2 regions of the Synechococcus sp. PROS-U-1 genome follow, and region 2 is predicted to be linked to the other one. Evidence: predicted binding sites of a transcription regulator. Region 2 holds the regulator's gene; the other holds the start of a gene.
What was found. Region 2 encodes NtcA, which controls nitrogen genes in cyanobacteria. Its sites were predicted from a motif close to GTANCNNNNGNTAC; they were not measured.
Positions count from the first base shown of each region.

Region 1: a site for NtcA is predicted at 2,045-2,058, ahead of SynPROSU1_RS05795 (DUF4278 domain-containing protein). Genes of this name have one in related genera too.

Region 1 is NZ_CP047951.1:1,055,725-1,063,509, reverse strand. It holds gene SynPROSU1_RS05820 (hypothetical protein) at 6-215, opposite strand; gene SynPROSU1_RS05815 (hypothetical protein) at 208-366, opposite strand; gene SynPROSU1_RS05810 (hypothetical protein) at 484-663, opposite strand; gene SynPROSU1_RS05805 (ParA family protein) at 721-1,368, opposite strand; gene SynPROSU1_RS05800 (hypothetical protein) at 1,377-1,592, opposite strand; gene SynPROSU1_RS05795 (DUF4278 domain-containing protein) at 2,145-2,249, shown strand; gene SynPROSU1_RS05790 (hypothetical protein) at 2,438-3,478, shown strand; gene SynPROSU1_RS05785 (J domain-containing protein) at 3,480-4,265, opposite strand; gene SynPROSU1_RS05780 (SDR family oxidoreductase) at 4,281-4,946, opposite strand; gene SynPROSU1_RS05775 (hypothetical protein) at 5,029-5,262, opposite strand; gene SynPROSU1_RS05770 (hypothetical protein) at 5,351-5,536, opposite strand; gene SynPROSU1_RS05765 (hypothetical protein) at 5,747-6,046, opposite strand; gene SynPROSU1_RS05760 (hypothetical protein) at 6,190-6,327, shown strand; gene SynPROSU1_RS05755 (hypothetical protein) at 6,752-6,916, shown strand; guanidine-I (ykkC/yxkD leader) riboswitch at 7,392-7,492, shown strand; gene speB (agmatinase) at 7,519-7,785, shown strand, end outside.
Region 2 is NZ_CP047951.1:338,541-346,325, forward strand. It holds gene SynPROSU1_RS01630 (glycoside hydrolase family 38 C-terminal domain-containing protein) at 1-235, shown strand, start outside; gene psbN (photosystem II reaction center protein PsbN) at 223-363, opposite strand; gene psbH (photosystem II reaction center phosphoprotein PsbH) at 448-648, shown strand; gene SynPROSU1_RS01645 (TatA/E family twin arginine-targeting protein translocase) at 657-887, shown strand; gene pth (aminoacyl-tRNA hydrolase) at 902-1,519, shown strand; gene SynPROSU1_RS01655 (DUF3146 family protein) at 1,519-1,776, shown strand; gene SynPROSU1_RS01660 (resolvase) at 1,760-2,200, opposite strand; gene SynPROSU1_RS01665 (DUF3084 domain-containing protein) at 2,197-3,348, opposite strand; gene ntcA (global nitrogen regulator NtcA) at 3,376-4,092, opposite strand; gene rph (ribonuclease PH) at 4,151-4,894, opposite strand; gene SynPROSU1_RS01680 (cob(I)yrinic acid a,c-diamide adenosyltransferase) at 5,040-5,639, shown strand; gene dcd (dCTP deaminase) at 5,639-6,232, shown strand; gene thyX (FAD-dependent thymidylate synthase) at 6,244-6,966, opposite strand; gene SynPROSU1_RS01695 (thioredoxin domain-containing protein) at 7,010-7,585, opposite strand; gene SynPROSU1_RS01700 (hypothetical protein) at 7,649-7,785, shown strand, end outside.

The sequences.
Region 1 (7,785 bases), 720 kb from region 2:
GGCCATCACACCAAGTTCAGGGCATGCAGGATCTGCGCCCGGATGCCCCCGAGGCGGCGCCATGCTCGAAGGGCATCGGCTTTGCAGGTGTAGGGCCTCCAGTCGTCTTCTTCCATGCGCCGTTTGATGTGACGCATCACACGCTCAGCAACAACACGATCGCTGGGGACCGTCAAAACAATCCGCTGACCATTCACCAAACAGGTTTCAGTCATTTTTATTTTTGGGCGGTTTGATCAATTCACCCGTCTGCAACGACACCACAGCGAAACTTCCGACAAACACCAGCGCCACCAAAGCCAGAAATGCCGCAGTGAGATCGCTGATCTCGAGCTGCCCGAGCATGAAAGCAAAGAGATCTGGCATCAGGCACAGAGATGGGCTCCGAACTTAGACCGACTCATCCGTGGTCAGATTCCCCAGAACCACGCCGGCCATGGACAGGCCGATCGCAAGCAATACAACCGTTTCAATCATGCCGCCTCACCAGAGGTGATGGGTTTCAGCACAGCAACTGCCTGGGAGGGCTTCAGCGAAGGTTGCGCTGACGATGCGGAAGGCTCCTGGGGCTGCCAAGTGGAAGCTGCTGAGCAACGGGTGGGGTTTTTCAACCAGGAACTTCGACCCATCAGCAACGATCAACTCAACCAATCCTTGCGGCAACCTTCCGAGCTGTCTGTCCGATCGGCGACCGACGCAGTGCGTGTCTCCATTGCCGTTTCAGGCACTGAGGGCATCCAAAGGGGCCACGGACAAACGATCACGAATCTGGACAGCCGCCTGGCAATAGGCCGACCATCCCCCCATGCGTCTCAGATCAGCTCGACCACGATCACTTACCGCATCAGACACACAAACACCTTCCACTTCCGCTTTTTCAAACGCAGCCAACAGGGGGATTTCGGTTTGCATCACATCCACACCAAAACCATCCAAGATTTGGCGCGCATCCTGAGCAAGCCGTTGTTTACGGCTATCCACCTTCACCAACAACGCGGCATGCATGGTGCCCATTTGCCGGAGGATTGAGGAGAGCTCAATTGTGAGCTCAACAGATCGGGCCTGCGGCGTGGTCGGCAACAGCACAAGGTCGGCACCTGCCGAAAGATTTTTGAGTTCATCTTCATGGCTGCTGGCTTGACCATCGGTGATGATTACTTGGGCATGGCGGGTGGCTTTCGCTGCAGCCTCGACTGGAACCACCTCAAACGGGAGCATGCCCCGAGCGGCATAGGCGGTTGCCGAGCGGTTGCGATCCGCATCAACAACACACACCGACAGGCCCTGTTGAGCCCACACACAGGCCAGATGAAGACTGGTGCAGGTTTTTGCCACACCTCCCTTTTGGCCAAAAACAGTCAAAAACATTATTCGATTTAAATGCGCGGAATGATTGCGTCGTTAGGGAAGAACTCCTCAAACACACAAATGCGGTCAGCCCAACGGGCTTCCACTTCCAGTCGCATCAAGCGATTGCGCACCCACATCAATGTGTCTACATCAATCGGTTTATGAAGCTTGTGTTGCTGGGCCTTCACCCAATCATCTTTGCTTTGAGAGCTGTTCATGGCTGCTAAAACCAACGTGTCCATACCGTACGGACGAAGGATCGAGGCGCCAGCAGCTTCACATTGAGTAAGCATCACAAATCACCCAATTGCAGACGAACTGTTCAGCAGAACAACGAATTAATGGAAGCTTTGAGTCCACAATCGAACTGTCAGAGCTTGAACCGCCAGATCGGTAGCCGATCCATCATTCCGTCACTCCAAGCAGCGACAAGATGAAATCAGTTCCTGAAACGCTGAGATGACGCAAACCACTGCCTACCCCACTCTGTTGCAGGCCATCACCAAGGCGGCTCAAAAAACGCCGCAACTCAAACCTCGCCCGGTGCATACACCGCCAAACGGGCGCGGAAGCAATTGAATGAAAACCGCTGGAATGCATCCAAGCGGGGTTATTCAGGCCTGGGGCAAACCAAATTGCAGCTGTGTAACAGCACGAACGACACGTGGGTTGATATCGCCTCTATAAAGGTTGTGTAGCAACAGCTACGTAACTACGTTCACCCCGCCTTAGGCGAGGCGCAGTTCGATTCAGGCCATGGAACGGGGACCTGAGCTTGCTTCGAGGAACTAACCATGACCCTGACCTATCGCGGCCAGAAGTACATCCAGAACAATGCTGCTGCGTCCAGCAAGCAGCGTCCTGTTCTGGTTTATCGCGGTCAAAAAGTCGCTCGCTGATAACAGCACGACAACCTTCCCTCAAGCCCCGCCCAAGCGGGGCTTTTTTTATGGCTGTTTCGTCGTGGGATCAGGCTGCTTGGCTTTCCAACGTTCAAACCAAACCGCCACACCCAAGGAGATACCGATAGCGATGCCTGCACCGATGCAGACGATCCCAAATTCCACTGGCATGCAATCACCCCAATTTGATCTCAATCATCGGACAAGACCGCTTAGAAGTCGCGATCCATCGCTATGCATTGGTTTCTTCAGGGCGTGCTGGAACGATGTTCCTAATTCATAATTCGCACGAACAAGCCAATCTCCTGGCATCAGCACTGGTGCAAGTCCACAGAATTGAAGGCCACTGGTACACGTCTTTTCAACAGGACCTTGCCCACACCCTTTTCCTGAAGCTGCTTGACGCTGAGATTGACTTCTCCGGCCATCCCGGAATTGAGGTTGAAACGTTGGCAGAGACGTTGACGCAAGCATCGGAGCGCCAAGAGCTTTTGGAACTGCTGATCGCCTTCGAAATGCTTTGCAATCCGATCCCGGAGACGTTGAGTAGGGACATTGATCATTGGGCCAACTCACTGAACATCAACAGCGAGATCCTGAACCTCGCCAGGGAATTGGCATACAACGCCATCACCCAGGCAACAACAGATTTTTACCGCTGCAACTGGATCGGAGAAGGCGATGATCAAAGCGATCCTGCCTTTCAGGACCTCTTGAAAAAATACGGTGATCACGCCTATGGCGTATGTGTCACGGCTGATCCTGATGAGTTTGCACGCTGGGACAACCTCAAAAACTGTTCCCAGGGCAGCCTTGGACGCAGTCTCTGGGAGTTTTACCAATCAAGAGGATTCAAACTTCCCGGTGAACTCGGTGCCGGTAACGCAGCACTCGCGCATCACGACTGGATCCATCTGATTGCTGGGTATGACACCACCCCCATCGGAGAATTGGAAGTCACAGCATTCATGGCTTCCTCAAGCCGCTCAGAGGGAGCAACCCTTGGCTTTATAGGAGCAATCAGCATCTTGGAAACTGGGTTGCTGCATAGCTTCTACGGCGCCGACAAATTTGGGAGAGCGCTCTCAGCCGACGATGGAATTGAGCGTATCGCTCAGGCAATCAGCAGAGGCAAAGCCTGCAATGTCGACCCGCTCATCGACCTTGACTATTTCAAGTATGCAGACACACCGCTAACAAACATCCAGAAGGCCTGGTGGAGCTGAGTTAGTTCACCAAGCGTTGATACGCTTCATTAACGCGGCGAAAAGCCTCAGCCGAACCGCCAAGATCGGGATGGTGCTGCTTCACCAGTTTGCGGTGCGCCTGCTTGATCTGGGCCATCGAAGCGTTGGCGTCCAACCCGAGGACATCTAAAGCTGCAATCCGTGGATCACGGGGATGTCCAAAGTCCACACGATCTGTTCGCCTTTGATCACTTCGCGTGCGACGTCCCTGCCGATTTGAGCTGGATCGTTCCTGTCGCTGACGCAGTTGTTCAACCACCCGCCGTGGATCCTCATCCAGCCATTCGCTGGCTCGAACGCCGAACAAGGCAAAAGCTGCCAAGACTGCTGCTGTTTGTTTGCTCGCCTTGGATCCCAGAGCCGCCAGCAGATCAGTCCCCAAACCAGGAACCAGCCGATCCAATCGCTGCTCAAGAGTCAGCTGGGAAGGAAAACTGCTGCGGTTGAGCTGATCAACCAACGACTCCAACCCGCGCTGACGCAGGGCACTCCATCCCGGCTGCTGTGCAAGGGACTGTCCCCAGCCCCGCACCTGTTGACTGCTGATGCGCGGCGGGGCTTGGGCCGATGGCTCGCTCCAAGAGCGATGGGAGGTCGTTTCGGTGCGAAAGCGTTGGCGTTGCTGCCGCTGCAAACGTTCCAACTCGCGACTCAGCCGCCGCACCTCACGACGCAGGGCATCATTTTCGGCCAGCAACGCCTCGACATTGCTGGTGACCCTTTGTTCAGCATGGGCGCCAGACCAATGACGCGGATCAAAACCCAAAACGTTTCTCCCGTCTCACCATGGCAACGGCTCACCATTGGCATGCCAGAAGCTGCCGCTGTTGTCCATGGTCAAAGCATCGATCCGAGCCAACAGACCCTCCACCGCTAGCTCCGGGTCGATACCGCTTGGATTGAACTGAATCATGCGAGTCCGCACCAAACCAGGATGCAAAATTGCAACGGCGATGCCCTGCGGCTCCAGATCAATCGCCAATGACTTTCCCGCCATGTTGAGAGCCACCTTCGACATCCGGTAGCCATAGGACCCTCCGGAGGTGTTGTCATCAATGGAGCCCATACGGCTGGTCATCAACACCAACTTGGCGCCATGGGGCATCTGATTCACCAAAGCCCGGGCTAGCAGCAGCGGAGCCAAGGCATTCACCTCAAACTGGCGGCGAATCCCATTGGGATCAAGATCGGAGAACCCCATCGACTGCAGGATTCCCGCATTGAGGATGACGCCATCCAAGGACAAACCCGCCAGGCGGTTCACCAGATCATCGATGGATTGACTGTCACTCAGCTCGAGACCTGATTCAACCCTTGCCCCCAGGGAGACAAGTTCATCACTTCTTTGACGGCAAACCGCCACCACGTCATCACCCCGGGCCTTGAGCTGACGGCAATATTCCAAGCCGATCCCACGGTTGGCGCCAGTGACCAGGAACGTCGCCATGGAGAGATTTCAGCAACAGCCATCCTGCCGGCTCTTGCATCGATCCAGCGAAAAAATCAACCGAAGAAATCAACCAAAGAGATCAAGCGGACAGATCACCATCGACACCGTACTGATGCAAACACTGCTTCACCGTGAGCACCGAGACCGTGCCTCCGGTCTCCGCATCCACCAGCAGGTATGGACTGCCACGAAGCACACAGCGCCGTCGTGCGTCGATATAGGCATCAAAAGCATTGGCGTGGGAACACTCCTCCACCCAACCTTCGCTGCTGAGGTACCGCGTGAGAATCATGCCCAAGGGCGCCGAGGCCATGGTTATGGCTCAGGACATTCCCCATCCCAGGAAGTGACCTGAAGTCTTCGGGATCACGATGGACCCTAAATGAAAGAGCCAACGGCTCTCAATGGGATTCAGGCGATCCCTGAACAACCGTAACCACCTGATTCCAGGTGGCATGAACCACGCGATAGGTCTTCAGGGTGGCGCGTGATTTGGTGCGGGCATTCACAAAGGCTTTGAACTCCGTTTTGAAGCAGATCTCCTGGATCCACTGCCCCCCCGACTCAAGCCTCTCGATGCAATACATCAGACATCAGCTGTTAACAACATCACACCCGAAAAATTTTCCCTGAGCAAAAAATCAAAAGATGTTATTTGGGATCGGTCCAAAAAAAAGCCCCCGCGGTTAGCGAAGGCTCGGGTGGTGTGAGGAGTCGACGTTTGTTGCAAAGGCCGACCCTAATTTCATAGCTCGCTTTCACAGCGGCAGCACCACCAGCCACAAAGCTTTATCGGTTCAAAGATAAAGAACACTGTCGCGACAGCGCTGTAGGGCCTCACGAACAGCATTGAGGGCCGTTTCATCAGGAGGTTGCAGTCCCTCAGGGACCACGACCAAGTCATCTGCATCCAAGCGAACCCTTGCCGAGAACCAGGTGCCATGACCTGGCACAGAGGCACGACAAATGGGCTCCTGCATGTCATCCAAACGACGCTCGATCAACCAACCTTGCACTCGATCCAAGGGCTGAAACGCCGTCGCCCCCAGGGCCACAGGCGATAACAGGGTGAGCAGCAACCAATGCAACGCCTTCATCACAGCTCTGGGACGACGGACGCGCACCCATCGTCACAGAGAACACCAGTTCAGCAGCTGCTCTGCGTTAAAAGGTCTGGATTGCGCAACCGTCGATGCCGCTATTTCGCTGTGAAGGATGCTCAATGCGAATCGAACGCTCCATGGCGGCCTACTGGCGCAACAAGGGGAAATTGCTCTGCTCCTCATGCCTGGACCGCGAGGAGACGCCTCTGAACACAAACGAGGGTCTGCGAACCGATGGATCTTCCGGATTCCGTGCCAACGGCAACAACAGCTGAGGTCAGCTGGGGGAATGATCCCTGAGACATTGATCCTGAATCATGGGTTTCCTTGCCGTCGCCGGATGCATGCTCTTGGCCACCGCCATGTCGGCTGCACTCACAACCAAACCCTCCAAAGCCTGAGCGATCTCAACTCAACACACGGACCTCAAACTGAAACCGGGCGTGTCCCGGTTTTTTTATGGGCGTGAACAGGAACCCGTTGCACGGATCGCCACCTAACCAGCGTGGTGAAACCAGAGAATCCTTGGAGGGGCCAAGACAGTCAGCTCACTGACGTGGGAACAGATCACACAGAACCAAGGAGGGCCGCCTGCTCAGCCGTGGTTCTTTGATCTCTTCAAAGAAATTTAGAAGTGCAAATAAACCATGCAAGGGGAACCTTCGCAGCGTTAGATCCTTGAATCAATAGGGGAGTTCCATGGAAAGCATCAGCCGCATCTGCGCCACGTCCAAGGGCACAACCATTGATGCCATTGGTCGAGGGCGTTACCGGGTCTGCAACAAGCAGGCGGTGTGCTCCGAGGTTGACGGCCTATGGCAGGCCTACGAGACCCTTCGACAGCAAGAACAATCCTTAAGTTGAACCATGCAACCAGGAATGGGTAACAACACTTACAGCACCTCAGTGCTCTATGCATAACAATTAGCTGACCCCGGTGAGGGGTAATGCGTCGATTTCGGGAGGGCCTAGGGAACCCTCCTTTTTTATGCATTGTTGTCAGATGCTCAGGATTCCTGAACTATCTTCCCCGAACTCCAAATACAGGCATCGAGCATCTTTTGGACGTCCGCAATCAATGAGGTGCTGAACCCGTTGGCGCCACCACTGCGAGACAGTGGCATTCACCTCGTCGCCAGACTGACCACCGAAAGATTCACTCACAGCAATCATTCGTTTTGGGCAAAATCTAAGCAACGTGATTGACAACGCGAGTTGGCTTATTACCCGGTGTTAGCAGCTGTTGTTACCCAACAACATTGTTCAGCAAAATCGTCCACAACGATCATTTGTAGCGGTTCACACTCCGAAGGGCATCAAAGCCGCAGACAGTGAAATTGCGGATGAAACCTAGGGTTCCGATCTCTACACAGGGATGCCTGGTCCAAGAGGTTTCCACCGGCTTTGCCGGTTGCACGGAGGGATAAAAGCCCGGGAGACCGCCCCAACGCACACTCCCTTATTAGATGTCATCCCCATCGGACCCCTCGGGGGCCTTCCAGCGCTCGCATCCCAGCGAAGGCATGCAGGCACTCGAAAAAGAACGCAAGCTTCCACTCACCGGCTGGCAGCAAGAAGTTGATCAAGCCAAACGCTTCGGGCTTGAAGCCGCCGAAAGCATTGTTGACCGCAACATCTCCACCTTCTCCAGAGGCGAGCTGCCGCATTTCGCCGGCATCAACACCTTCATGAAGGCGCCCTACCTGGAAGACGTGAACCAAGTGGGCAACTAC
Region 2 (7,785 bases):
GCCCGCTGAGTTGCGGCAGTGGTTCCCATCGTTGCCGCTTCAGCTCACGCCGGTGGCATTGCAGGGTCATGACGGGGGCTGCTTGTTGAAGCTCCTTAACGCGGGATCTTCACGCTGCAGATGGGTTCCTGGCCCGGGCTGGGGTGTTCGCAGGCAAAGCGACCAGAACGCAACAGACGCAGTGGTGATCGCCCCAGGAGAACTCGTCTCCCTCGTGCTGTGTCAGTCCTCGTGATCGTCAAACGGGTCGTCGAGTGCTTTCGAGGGAGGACCAAAGGCTTGGTACACGCCAAATCCGGTTAGCCCGAACAAAACGGCGAGCACACCGATGGCAACGGACAGGGCTGGGGACGACGTTTCCATCACATCTCTCGACAGGATCAACCCCGAACCGGAGTAGGCCCCTACAGTATCGGGACTTCAAACCACCCGAGACCCGGCGTCGCCATGGCTCAACGCACCCGTCTGGGAGACCTTCTCCGCCCACTGAACTCCGAATACGGCAAAGTGGTTCCCGGATGGGGCACCACTCCCGTGATGGGCATCTTCATGGTGCTTTTCCTGGTGTTCCTGTTGGTGATCCTCCAGCTGTACAACAAGTCCCTCATCCTCGAGGGCATCAACGTGAACTGGAACGGCCTCGGCTGATCTGATCCATGAACATCTTCGGTGTCGGTCTCCCCGAAATGGCGGTTATCGGCGCCGTAGCGCTTTTGGTCTTCGGGCCGAAACGTTTGCCGGAACTTGGGCGCACCCTTGGAAAAACCCTGAAGGGTTTCCAATCGGCGTCGAAGGAATTTGAACGCGAGATCAATAAAGCGATGGCTGATCCGGAGGTCTCCGAAGACGCTCCCAAGCCGGCAGAAGAACTTCCCCCCAGTGACTGAATCGCTGTAGCGGCATGACCACTGATCTCAAGCTGGTGGTAGGGCTGGGGAACCCGGGCACGAAATACGCGGGCACGCGCCACAACATCGGTTTTATGGCTCTAGAGCTCTTGTCTGAGCGATCCGGATTTAGTTTTCGGCAGCAAGCCAAGTTGCATGGTTTTGCTGCTGATACAGGTTGTGGTGACCAGCGATTGCGTCTGCTGATGCCGCAGACCTATATGAATGACAGCGGTCGGGCGATCCGCGCTGCTCTCGATTGGTTTGATCTGGAGCCCCACCAACTGCTGGTGCTTGTGGACGACATGGACCTTCCCCTCGGTCGTTTGCGGCTTCGTGCTCAGGGCAGCGCTGGTGGCCATAACGGATTGCGCAGCACCATTCAGCATCTCGGGACTCAGGTCTTCCCGAGACTTCGCATCGGCATCGGCGCACCGGCTGACAACCCTGCCGAGCGTCGAGCCCGAACGGTGTCACATGTGCTCGGACCCTTCAGCAAGCTGGAGCAACCCTGTGTGGTAGCTGTGCTGGACGCTGTTTTGGAGGGGATTGAACGTCTTCAGCGTCAGAACTTCGAGCGTGCTGGGACTTGGATTAACGGGTTTCGCTACGACCTGGAGGCCGGTGACTGATGCCGGCTCTTCCGGCGACAACCGCCCATTTGCGGGTGCTCCGCCAATGCTTTCAGGCGCAGTGTGTTGAGGGTGAGGTCTCGGCTGGGGGGTTCGAGTGGCAGTTCTCCTGGGCGTTTGACCGCGGTGAGCTGTTGGTGGAGCCGTCCTTGGGACGCGCCCTGATTGAAGATGCTTTGCGGCGGTTCCTGGTGCGCTCCGATTACAGACTTGAACCGGGAGGCGATTACACCTTCATGGTCAGGGCCAGGTTCTGAGCGAGAACGTGGGTGCAGGTTCCGGCCATCGAAGTTGGCACTGCAGGTGCTCCTCCAGCATCACAAGGGCGGCAACAGCATCCAGGTCCACCGGTGGAATGCGCAGCCCTGTCGGCAGCATTCGTCGCCATCCCCGCGCTGGCCACAGCATCCAGTAACGCTCTCGTGCACGCAGGGTTGTTCCCCGCTCTGGAATCACGGTGAGGCTGCCCAAGCGCTCCAGCCGCTTGATCCACGCTTGGCATCCGGTGCCATCGCCGATCAGGATGCCGTCCAGAAGTTGGTCTTGATTCCACAGCTCCAGCCAGGGCTCCACGGCTTCTGGAGCCAAAACATGCCCCTCGAGCACAAGGCCAAGGTGAAGATCGGCCAGTACAAGGCCACACTTGCAGCGGCCTGGGTCGAGCACGGCCACCCGTTTCATGGGGATGCTTCAACCGTAACGACGACAGGATCGGCGCTGGCGCTGCCCCCTGATGCAATCACCTTCAAGACCACACTTTGGCTGGGTCCCTCAATCAATGTCTCGGCGAGTTGGGACAGTGCTGCTCCATCGAACTGCAGTCCCTCGGTGAGGGATCCTCGCCGTTGCACCTCGGCATAGGCCGAGGCCAAGAGAAGGTTCAGCCGCGTGAGAATGCCCTCCGGTGTGCGTTCATTGGGTTGCAGTGTGGTGGTCGCCAGCACGTCACCGTTTTGGGCCACCGGGCGGTTCGGGCGCACCTCGGGGAAGGCATAGACCGCCGTTTCGCCGCGCAGCACATTGGTGGCGGAGCGCAGTGAGATCACCCAGGTATCTGGTTTACGGAGGATGGTCTGCAGGCGTTCCACGTCGCTGCGGGGAACGCGGATCAGCTGTCGTTTGGGTGCTTCACCGGGCCTGACCTTGCCGTACGCGTTGACATTGGCCTCTTGCAACAGCCTGTCGACAGCCTGTTTCGCTTGACCCGGAGCATCGAGGCGAACCGTCGCTCTCGCCAAGGTCTGCCCGCTGCTAATAACAACCGATCCACGTCGGAGGGCGACCAGATTGCGTTCAAGTTCCTTGAGTTCCTGTTCACCGGATCTGATCCGGTTTCGCACGCTGTTTAATTCGGCTTCCGTGCGCTGGATATCGGCATCGCGAGCAGCGATATCCCGGCTCAGCCGTTCGCGTTCTGCCTCGAGTTGGGCGCGTTCGTTCTGCAAGGGAGCCAGTTCGCGACGCAAGGTATCCGCCCGTTGCTGTGACTGCTTGAGCTCAGCGGCGATCCGGTTGGTTTCCGTTCGGGTTTCTTGCCGTTCCCGTTCGGCTGCATCGAGCTGCCGCCGGCTGTCCTGCAGCCTCGCCTGAAGGGCATCCAGTTCAAACAGGCCCACCCGAAGCTGGCGGCTCACCATCAGAAGCACGCCGAGCGACAGTGCGCTGATCAGGCTGCCGGTCAACACCGTGATCAGAACGGCAGTCCGACGCGGGCGCATCTTGAACAGACTCAGGCGGGCCTTGCCGACGCGACTGCCCAACCGGTCTCCCAGGGTCGACAGCACGCCCCCGAGCACCAGCAGAACCAGGATCAGTGCCCAGCCGCTCATGGCTGCACCTGTTGCTCAACCTGCTGCCTAACTGAATCGTTTGGCCAGAGCGATCGGATCCAGAACAGTGATTTTTTTGCGGTCAATCTGAACCAGACCGGATTGACGCAAGTCTCCCAGCAGACGCGTGATTGTGACGCGCGTTGAGCCAATCGCTTCGGCGATGGCCTGATGGGACAGGCGCAGGTCGATCGTGATTCCCAGCTCATCCGCTACGCCGAAATCCCTGCACAGCACAAGCAGGAAGCTCACCAGCCGCGATGACATGTCCCTGTGGGTCAGGGTTTCGATCATCGTTTCGGTCTGAAGAATCCGACTGGACAGACCCTGTAGCAAGCGCAGGCCAACGCTCGTGTCTGCCTCGATCGCCGCCTTTACGGATGTCGCCGGCGCTGTCACCATCTCCACTCTGGTGAAGGCCACGGCGTGATAGAAGCGATCGGATCGTTGACCGGTCAGCAACGACAGCACGCCAAACAGGCTGTTCTCGCGCAGCAGCGCCACCGTGATCTCTTCCCCTGACTCATAAACGCGGGAGAGGCGGACGGCTCCGCGGCGAATCAGGTAAACCCGTTCGGCGGGATCCCCCGGGAAAAAGATGGTCTTGTTGCGGTCTACCAATTCACTACTGGCGCCGTCGAGATCCCGAATGATCTCCAGCAGAGAGCGGTTGGCGGGTTCTGCACTGGGAGCTGGAGCCACCATCTGGGGGGTGTATCGGCTGAAACCTCGGCTACTTGTCATAACAACCCCCTGGTGAGGCGAAGCTACGGAGCAAGCCGTTGCCGCCGTGTAGCGGTTATTACCTAACGCTGGTGTGCTCGTTGATGGCTTGGCGTTGCGCTTGCATTAATGATGTCAATCCAGGCTCAGCCAGATCCAGTAATTCATTGAGCTGGCTGCGGCTGAAGGGCGCTCCCTCCGCAGTCCCCTGGATCTCCAGCAGGCGACCATCTCCAGCCTGCACAACATTGAGATCGACCTCAGCTCTGCTGTCTTCGCTGTAATCCAGATCCAGTAACGCCTTGCCATCCACCAGGCCGACGGACACGGCGGCGACCTGGTCGACCAGCGGCGATTGTTCCAGGAGTCCCTGATCCACGAGTGAGAGGCAGGCCTGCTCAAGGGCGAGCCAAGCCCCGGTGATGGAGGCCGTCCGGGTGCCGGCGTCGGCCTGGATCACATCGCAGTCGATCAGCAGCGTGCGCTCCCCCAGGCGCTTCATATCGATCACGGCCCGCAGGCTTCGGCCGATCAACCGTTGAATCTCCTGTGTGCGGCCCGACAGTTTCATCAGCTCCCGAGATTGCCGCTGTGGCGTGGATCCCGGCAGTAGCCGGTATTCGGCGCTGAGCCATCCCAACCCTTCCCCTTTGCGCCAGCGGGGAACGTTCTCCTCGAGGCAGACGCTGCAGAGAACAGCGGTTCTGCCTGTGTGAACCACAAGGGAGCTCAAGGCAAAACCCATGGGATTCCAGGTCACCGAGAACGGTCGCAACTGCTGGGGACTGCGGCCATCAGTGCGGCTTTCAAGCGGTTGGCTCATCGGTGGTGTGCAGTTCTTCAAGCCTCGCAGGCGGGTGGTTCTTGCCCTTTCCAGACACCATGGGTGGTGTCAATCCCCTTGTGGAATGTCAACTCGCCGCTACATTCAAGGTCTTGCCGGGGTTGCCCGGACGGATGTTGCAGTGATGACCACAAGCCTTGCCGACCCCCAAGCGTTCCAGGACTCCCTGGATCGGGATCAGCAGGCTTTGCAGCGGGCTGGCCTCAGACCTCTTCCACCTGTCTCCGATCCTCCACCGCTCGTCCTGGTGGCTCCCGAAGGCCAGCTGCAGGTGCACACCGCGCCCTACCGCGGCAGCTTTGCCAGTGTTCTTAGTCAAGCGATGCGGGCCGCCGGTCTGGGCAGTCGGGTGCTGATCAGTCAGTTCCTCAAAGGGGGCGTGCAGCAGGGGCCTGCAGGACGCGTTCAACTCTGCGGTGGCCTGGTTTGGCTACGGCCCGAGGTACCCCTTTGCCTCTCCTCGCCGGGCCACCCTGGAGGTGCGGAGGCGGTGGCCGCGGTTTGGTCCATCTGCCGTCAGCATCTGATCCAGGGCGATCTCGATCAGCTGGTGTTGGATGAAATCGGGCTTGCTGTGGCCTTTGGATACCTGGATGAGGCGGACGTGATTGAAGCCCTCGAGCAGCGGCCCGCTTCGATGGATGTGATCATCACTGGACCTGCGATCCCCGCCGGTGTGGTGGAGATGGCAGACCAAGTCACGGAGTTGCGCCGAGGTTTCTGATGCTCAAGTGCGATCGCTGGATCACTGAACAGGCCGGGCAGGGAATGATCGAGCCATTCCAGAACGGCCTTGTCCGTCATCTGGATCCGGAGCAAAAGCTGCGTCCCGTGCTTAGTTTTGGTTGCTCCTCCTATGGCTACGACCTGCGCCTGTCCCCCCAGGAATTTCTGATCTTCCGGCACGTGCCCGGCACGGTGATGAATCCCAAGCGGTTCAATCCGGCCAATCTTGAGCCCACCCCTCTTCATGAAGATGAGGACGGCCGCTATTTCATTCTTCCGGCTCACTCCTATGGGCTTGGTGTAGCGCTGGAAAAGATGCGGGTTCCCCCCAACATCACGGTGATCTGCTTGGGCAAGAGCACCTATGCCCGCCTGGGAATCATTGTGAACACCACCCCGGCGGAAGCCGGCTGGGAGGGTCACCTCACCCTTGAATTCAGCAACAGCTCGGGTGCTGACTGCCGGATCTATGCCGATGAAGGGATCTGTCAGCTGCTGTTTTTTGAAGGCGATCCCTGCTCAACGACCTACAGCGATCGGCAAGGCAAGTACCAGCATCAGCCTGAACGGGTCACGCTGGCCAAGGTCTAGAGCGTTCGGGTTTAAGGGGCCAGTCGCGCCCTGTGAAGTCTGCTTTTTTCATACCAGGCCGCAAATTCAGGAGCCCACTCCACCATGTGGGGCCACATCAGATCGCAGAGCTGGCGGATCTCCAGCTGAGCATCGAGCTTGGCGCGCAGATCCATGAAGTGGAGAAAAGCGCGCAAGCTGAAGCTCACCACGAAGTGCTGCCGGTAGTCGAAAGGAAGGATGCCGCGGGCGTGCTCCTCGGAGAAGCCGGCCTTCAGAAGATCCCTGTAGCGCTCGGCGGCGCTTCGGCATAGATCGAGATCTTGGTCGCGCAGCTCTTCTGTGTAGCTGTATTTCTTGCCCTGCCGATCGCTGTAGTCGCCAACAGGACGGAGATAGAACACCTCTTCGAGGTCAAGGGCACCATCCGCTGCGCGGCAAATCCGTTCGCCGGTGTAGCGCATCGATTGCACATCGAAGCTCACACCGACCCGATGGGTGCGGGCCTGCTGCATTACCGAGTGAGGGAACCAGCCCACGTTCAGCACGATCTGTGCGTGCTCCATGGGGCCGTAGTGACCGCGCTCTCCGGAAAGGAGACGTTTGACGCAGATCTCTCCTGCTCGTTGTTCATCCGGCCAACTGGCACGGTCTCCGGCCACGAACCCCTCGCTGTAGTCCTGATGCATCGCGGCGTAAATGCATTGCTGCGGGTTCGGCGTGGCTGCGATCAGATCGACCCGAAAGCGGTCCATGAGGGCGTCACAAGACGAGTTGTGGTGATCATGGCGAGGCGTGTCAACCATGGCTGCGTGGTCCGGCCGTCGGCTTGCTCGTTGTTCCAGCCAGTGCGCTTTCCTCGGAGGAGGGTGGTTGCAGACGACTGATGCTGCCGATGCCAGGCAAGGAAGGCAACGGCTGATTCTCAAGCAGGGCAGTACCCAAAAGTTCCAGTTCTTCCAAGTTGCGCAGGCCAAGGGAGCGTCCCCTTGGCTCCCCTTCGGCGTTGAACAGATTCAATTGAGGGATGCCGTTCACGTCGTAGCGATCAACAAGATCTTGCCAACGGGGGTTGTCGACGTTCACCAGAACGACATCGAGTCGATCTCGCGTGCTCCGCTCAAGTTCCAACATCGAGGGCGCCATTTCTCTGCAGACCTGACACCAGTCGGCATAGAACTCGATCAGGGTTGGACGTCCGTTGTTCAACGCTATTTGCGGGTCGAGTGTTCGTCGCGCCAGCTGTTCCATCGGGCTCTCGCTCTGAATACCGCCCCGCAGCATCACTAGACCGAGGGCCAGAGCAACCGCGACCAGCACCAGCACCCATCGCTGTGCTGTTCCCAGGGGGGAAGACTCTGGGGTGCCAGGCATCGCGTCTCAATCGCAGTAATCACTCTGGCAGTCCCTGCAGAAGCCCGCGGCTAACTTGCTTCCATGCCAATTCTGCGACTGCTGAGCCTTCCGGTTCGGGCGCCGTTGCTGACGGTGCTGTTCCTGGTTGCCGTTGTGCTCGGCAACCATTGGCAGGTTGTTCAGCCCACGTTCACCTCTCTCCATGGGGTGAGTTCGGC